2 regions of the Novibacillus thermophilus genome follow, and region 1 is predicted to be linked to the other one. Evidence: predicted binding sites of a transcription regulator. Region 1 holds the regulator's gene; the other holds the start of a gene.
The links. The regulator CtsR, encoded in region 1, represses protease genes until heat stress. The targets are predictions, from matches to a motif close to ATGGTCAATAAAGGTCAAACA.
Positions count from the first base shown of each region.

Region 2: the regulator CtsR is predicted to act here: its motif matches at 1,366-1,386, upstream of clpP (ATP-dependent Clp endopeptidase proteolytic subunit ClpP).

Region 1 covers NZ_CP019699.1:89,339-92,753, forward strand. Annotated here, with positions in the region: gene B0W44_RS18960 (C40 family peptidase) at 3-1,202, shown strand; gene B0W44_RS00500 (CtsR family transcriptional regulator) at 1,453-1,926, shown strand; gene B0W44_RS00505 (protein-arginine kinase activator protein McsA) at 1,932-2,453, shown strand; gene B0W44_RS00510 (protein-arginine kinase McsB) at 2,471-3,415, shown strand, end outside.
Region 2 covers NZ_CP019699.1:3,292,562-3,295,976, forward strand. Annotated here, with positions in the region: gene rpoN (RNA polymerase factor sigma-54) at 1-973, opposite strand, end outside; tRNA gene B0W44_RS16065 (tRNA-Arg) at 1,112-1,186, shown strand; gene clpP (ATP-dependent Clp endopeptidase proteolytic subunit ClpP) at 1,443-2,036, shown strand; gene B0W44_RS16075 (HPr family phosphocarrier protein) at 2,101-2,367, opposite strand; gene whiA (DNA-binding protein WhiA) at 2,421-3,365, opposite strand; gene B0W44_RS16085 (gluconeogenesis factor YvcK family protein) at 3,409-3,415, opposite strand, start outside.

The DNA of each region.
Region 1 (3,415 bases):
TCGTGGTCAATCCGACAAAAGTAAAGAAAGTCGTACTTTCGTCCACCGTCGCGGGTATGATGTTGACCGCTCCGATGACGGGTTATGCGGCGCTTGGCGACCAAACGTTAAGGCCAGGCATGTCACACAGTGACGTGAAAGAGTTGCAAGAGTTGTTGCGGGAAAAAGGGTATTTCACTTACCACACGTCGACCGGATACTTCGGCAGCATGACGAAACAAGCTGTGATGGATTTTCAACGACATGCGAAAATTCGAGTGGATGGCATTGTAGGACCGCAGACATTTCAAGCGTTAAAGGTGACGTACTCTCGAGGAAAACAGACTTCCAATGCAAGTGCGACACCACTGCTTCGCTTAGGATCCCGCGGACAAGCCGTGACGGAGTTGCAAAACATGTTGAAAAGGGAGGGCTTGTACCGTTATCAAATTGACGGCATTTTCGGTTCCAGAACCGAGCAGGCGGTTCGGCAGTTCCAGCAAAAAAACAAATTGCTCATAGACGGGATCGTCGGACCGCAAACGTGGGCTGCTCTGAACGGTGTGGAGTCTCAACCGGACAAACCGACCCAAGCATCCCCGCCCAAACATAGTTCCAATCCCGTTTTGCGCCTTGGCGCCCGCGGGGAGGCTGTGAAAGAACTGCAAAAAAAATTGAAGGAAGCGGGTGTCTACCCGTATGCCGTCGATGGCCTCTTCGGTCAGCAGACCCTGTCTGCTGTCAAAAGCTTTCAGCTGCAGCAAGGGCTCGCCGTTGACGGCGTCGTCGGCCCTAAAACGTGGGAAAAGTTGAAATCGCCGGACAAAAACAAGTCGGGAGGGAGCAATTCCGGCAGTACGCGTTTGAATGTCATTCAATTGGTGGCGGATGCCAGCAAACTGATGGGCGTGCCTTACGTGTGGGGTGGCACGACACCCAGCGGTTTCGACTGCAGCGGGTTTATCGTGTACGTGTTTAAAAAGCAAGGTGTCCACCTGCCCCGGACAGTGGCTGAACAGTGGAAGGTCGGAAAGAAAGTGAGTAAACCGAGTGTCGGAGATGTGGTCTTCTTTGAAACGTATAAACCGGGTCCGTCCCATAACGGCATATATGTGGGAAACAACCAGTTTATTCACGCCGGATCGTCAACGGGGGTCACAGTGAGCAATATGAACTCCAGTTATTGGAAGTCCCGTTATTTAGGAGCGCGACAACTGCATTGAATGATTTTTAAGCTGATACCATACAATGACATAGAGACGTCACGAAGCTTGGGATCTACAACGTCTTGCGAAGATGTGGACGTTCCCAAGCTTTATCTTTTTTAGCAAATGGAGCTGAGAATTGTGTGTGGCGGTATGAAGTGTACCGTGTTTAGGGGAATATAAGAATAAAGTTGAAAAAGCTCTTGTCAAACAGATGAGAACTTTATATAATATAGTCAAAGTTAGTCAAAGTCAACGGAGGTTGCCTATGGCTAATGTTTCTGATGTGATCGAACAGTATATCAAGCAAGTATTATCAGAATGTGACGATGGCGTTTTAGAAATTCAGCGCAGTGAGTTGGCGAAGCTCTTTCAGTGTGTGCCGTCTCAGATTAATTACGTCATCAGTACCCGCTTTACAGTGGAAAAAGGGTACAAAGTCGAGAGCAAGCGCGGCGGAGGCGGTTACATTCGCATTCAAAAAATTGAGTGGACGTGCCCCAAGTCTTGGTACGACAACGTGATGCGCTTGATTGGCAACCGCGTGACTCAAGTGGCGGCGGAAGGGATTATTGACCAGCTGGAAGAACAGAAACACGTGACAGAACGGGAAGGGCGCTTGATGCGCACTGTCGTTTCCCGGAATGTGTTGAACGTTCCGACGCCGTTACGCGATCAGTTGCGGGCAAACATTTTGCGGGCCCTCATTACGCAATTACTTATTCGCGAAGAAGGAGGTTAAACAGTATGGTTTGCCAAGAATGCGGTGAAAGGCCGGCATCTCTTCACTTTACGAAGATCGTCAACGGGGAGAAAACGGAATTCCACTTGTGCGAAGCGTGTGCCAGGGAGAAAGGTGAGATTCTGCCTGGAACTCAAAACGGCTTTTCCATCCACAATTTACTGTCTGGCATGCTCAATTTTGACTTTCCGAATCAAACGGCGTCCAAAGCGAAGACGTCGCCTAAAAGTTTGCGTTGCGGGACGTGCGGACTGACGTACCAACAGTTCAGCAAGATGGGCCGATTTGGTTGCAGCGACTGTTACCGGCACTTTGAGCCGGTGCTAGAGCCTTTGTTTCGGCGCGTACACGGTAATACGACCCACAGCGGCAAAGTGCCTGAACGGGCGGGAAGCCAGCTCAAACGCAAACGCGAACTGAGTGACCTGAAGGCGCTGCTCAACCAGCTCGTCGCCAGAGAGGAATTCGAAGAAGCGGCTCGCGTACGGGACCGCATTCGCGAATTGGAACAGAATCGTGAAGCTTAAGCGGGGTGAACGGTTAAATGGCATTACAACGGTTTATGAAAAACGCTGTAAGTGAATGGATGAAAGGGGAAGGACCCCATTCGGACATTATGATCAGCAGCCGCATCCGCATCGCGCGCAATTTCCGCGACATTCCTTTCCCGATGTTGGCTACATCTTCGCAAGCGAATGAAGTGATTAAGCGGGTGCACCGCGCATTTCAAAAGATAGGTACACATAGACAGCTGGCCGGTTCGGAACTCATTCGCATGGATGACTTGACCGAATTGCAGCGCCGCGTTTTAGTTGAAAAGCATTTGATCAGTCCGGCGCTGGCCGAGGAATCCCGGCAAGGTGCCGTCATCTTGAGTGGAAGCGAAGCTGTGAGCATCATGATTAACGAAGAAGACCACCTGCGCATACAGTGTTTGTTCCCAGGCTTGCAGCTACAGGAAGCGTGGACCCTCGCCAGCGAGTTGGACGATCAGTTTGAACAGGAGCTCGACTTCGCTTTTGACGAAAAGCGCGGTTACTTGACGAGTTGTCCGACGAATGTCGGGACTGGAGTTCGGGCTTCGGTCATGGTCCATCTCCCTGCCCTGACGATGACACAGCAGATCAAGCGCATTTTGCCTGCTGTCACACAAGTAGGGCTTGCTGTCCGGGGCATCTACGGCGAGGGAAGTGAGGCGGTCGGGAGCCTGTTTCAAATTTCCAACCAAATTACACTGGGTCAGTCGGAACGGGAGATTGTCGATAAAATATCGAGTGTCGCCCTGCAAATCATGCATCACGAGAAAAAAGCGCGTGAACAATTAATGAATGAAGCCCGTTTAAAATTAGAAGACCGCGTACAGCGCTCCCTTGGCATTTTGTCGCACGCCCGGGTCATAGACAGTAAGGAAGCGACGGAGCGACTGTCCGATTTACGGCTGGGGATCGACCTCGGATTGATCAAGGGCGTGTCCAGTACGATTTTGAAC
Region 2 (3,415 bases), 430 kb from region 1:
AAAAAGCAATGCCTCGTTCCAAAAAGATCTCTTGTCGCCGCACGATCACCTTTGAAATGTTGTACAGCGTCTTTCGCCTGGAATCGAGACTGCGAAACAGCCAGTCTGCCGCTTGAAATCGTTCCGCTAAATACTGTCTGACCGGGTGATGCTGCTCTCTCACTTGTGATCGGAGGCGGACGTATTCCGGGCGTATGCGCAGCATCTCTTGAAACGGATCGTTCACGCTGATGGCGTACTCGCCGTCGACACGTTCGACAATGACGTCAGGGACGATGTAATTTCCCGGGTCGTGGAGCAACTGCAAGCCGGGATTCGGATCTAACTTGCGAAGCATATCCACCAGTTGTTGCAACGTGCGTTCGTCACAGTCCAATGCGAGTGCCACTTGCTTCCACTTGCCCTCTGCCAAATGTTCCAAGTGGTCCCGGACTAAGGGAGCTAGGAGAGGCGGGGCATCCTGCATGCGCGCAATTTGCAACAGCAGACACTCGCGCAAGTCGCGGGCGCAAATGCCCGCCGGCTCGAATTGCTGCAAGGTGTGTAAAACGCGTTCAACCGTTTCTTCATCTGTGTTAAAACGTTTACACACTTCGTGCACGGATAGCTGGACGTAACCCCTTTCGTCCAAGTGGCCCAATATGAAGAGGGCCAATCGCCTTTCAAGCGGTTTCAAGTTTACGAGACGTAACTGCTCTTCCATCTGTTCCTGTAACGACTTCCCAACACTGACGTTCTCCCACCACTTGTCCGGTGTCTCATCAGTCTGGCGGTATTTTAAATTTTTCCACGATGTCACCGTCCCGGATGTCGGTTCCTCCCAGTCGAGTACCGGGTTTTCCATCACTTGTTCTGCCAGGTACGTGTTTAACTCTGTTATGGAATACTGCAATACAGACAAGGCCTGTCGCAACTCGGGAGTCATGACTAACTGCTGACGTTGTTCTTGAACGAGATGCATTCCCGCTTGCATTGTGATCACCTGTCTCTATGATAACAAAAAATCGGCGTTCTGTATCTACTTTTGTCAACTTACATGTCAATTTTTTTGATGAATGCCGTCTTGATTGTGAACGGGAAATCACATATAATAGTTAATGTTTCACTCTCTGCGCCTATAGCTCAGGGGATAGAGCGCTGGTCTCCGGAACCAGGTGCCCAGGTTCGAATCCTGGTAGGCGCACCACTTATAAACGGAATATCCCAAGGGTTCAGCGCCTTGCCACAAGTCGGCAGGGCGCTTTTGATTTTCCTCCACCCCGTCGTCCGGGAAAAGGGGCGTGTTTTACCTTGAAGGTTATCAATCTGTCAAAAGTAGTATACAATAAGGAGTGTGACAATTGCTGCAAAATACATACAGGGTTGAGTTTGACCTTTTTTGACCTTTACGTTATGATAAAAAGACGTAAACTGAATGACTTAACTATGAGGAGGTTACGACATTGACCACTTTAGTTCCGACAGTGGTAGAACAAACGAATCGCGGCGAGAGAGCTTACGACATCTATTCCCGCTTGTTAAAAGACCGGATCATTTTCTTAGGCAGCCCCATTAACGACCAGGTGGCGAATTTAGTCGTGGCACAGCTGTTGTTTTTACAGGCAGAGGACTCCAGCAAAGACATCTCCCTGTACATCAACAGCCCCGGCGGTTCAATTACAGCTGGTATGGCCATATACGACACGATGCAGTACATCAAACCGGACGTGAGCACCATCTGTATCGGATTGGCGGCGTCCATGGCAGCGTTTCTGCTCTCTTCCGGAACGAAGGGCAAGCGTTTCGTGCTGCCTAACAGCGAAGTCATGATTCACCAACCGCTCGGCGGCGCAGAGGGACAAGCGGCAGACATCGAGATCAGAGCCAAACGCATCTTACGACTGCGCGACCGCTTAAACCAACTGCTTTCAGAACAGACGGGACAATCGCTGAAAAAAATCGAAAAAGATACCGACCGCGATCATTTCATGAGCGCAGAAGAAGCCAAGGCGTACGGTCTGGTCGACGACATTATTCAACGCCCGCCCGTGAAGTAAAGTCTTATAGGTGTATAGAAGACAACCGATCCTAAAAGTGGATCGGTTGCATTTTTTATGTCGGCTACTCTTCTTTACTGACCATTGCCACAAGGGCGTCAACGGCTTCCTGGGCATCGGAGCCTTCGGCCGAAATGGTGATTTCCGTGTTCGTACTGATGGCGAGGCTCATAATGCCCATAATGCTTTTGGCATTCACTTTTTTCTCGCCTTTGTGCACGAAGATTTCGGAAGAGTATTTGTTGGCTTCCTGTACGAACAGCGCTGCCGGGCGCGCATGCAATCCCGTCTTCAATTTGACGACGACATTCTGTTCAGCTGTTTCCGCCATTTTTCGAACCTCCTAAGGGAATATAGAACAATCGATGTTATTATAACACGTCTTTATGCCCTGTTACTCGCATTCCTCAATTTATCCGCAATTTGGTTCAATTTTCGCAATCTGTGGTTAACGCCGGACTTGCTCACCTTTTGGCCGGACAGCCGTTCCCCGAGCTCTTTCAAGCTCATGTCCGGATGGCGAAGCCTTAATTCTGCCACTTGCCGCAATCGGGGTGACAACTGGTCCAGTCCAATTTCCCGCTCGATGAGACGGATATTTTCCACTTGTCGCATTGCGGCGCTGATCGTTTTATTTAAATTGGCCGTTTCACAGTTGACGATCCGGTTGACAGAATTGCGCATGTCTTTCACGATCCGCACGTCTTCAAAGTGCAAGAGGGCCTGGTGGGCACCGATGAGATTGAGAAACTGTGTAATTTTCTCTCCCTCTTTGACGTAGACGATGTACCCGTTTTTGCGCTCAATCCACTTCGCGTTCAAGTCAAACCGATTACACAGATGCCGTAGGGCTTCGCTGTGCTCCCTGTACAACGCCGCCAGTTCGAGGTGGTAAGAACCGCTCTCCGGGCTGTTCACCGACCCTCCAGCTAAAAATGCCCCGCGCAAGTATGCGCGTGCGCAGCAGGTCGAGTGAACGAGGGACGGGTCAATGCCCGGCTTGTACTGACCATCCTCGCCTGCGATGCGTAAGCTTTTTAAAATGTCGCGCCCTCGCCCGGGAACGCGCACTAAGTACACGTTGTTTTTTTTCAGCCGCATTTTGCGCCGAACGAGAAGTTCGCTGTTGATGCCAAATAGTCGTTTGATCAAAAGGTAGATGCGCCTGGCGATGGCTGCATTCTCTGTTTGTACTTCCAGCGACACGCGGTGCCCCTGAATATTGAGGGTTCCGTTTATCCGGACGACAGCCGACAATTCTGCTCTGTTACAACAGTGCTTAGCCTCAATTTGCGTCAGCTCTTTTTTCGTCTTGGACGCAAACGACACAATGATCACTTCCTTCACATGCCTTTAAAACAGCCCAAGAACGTTACACT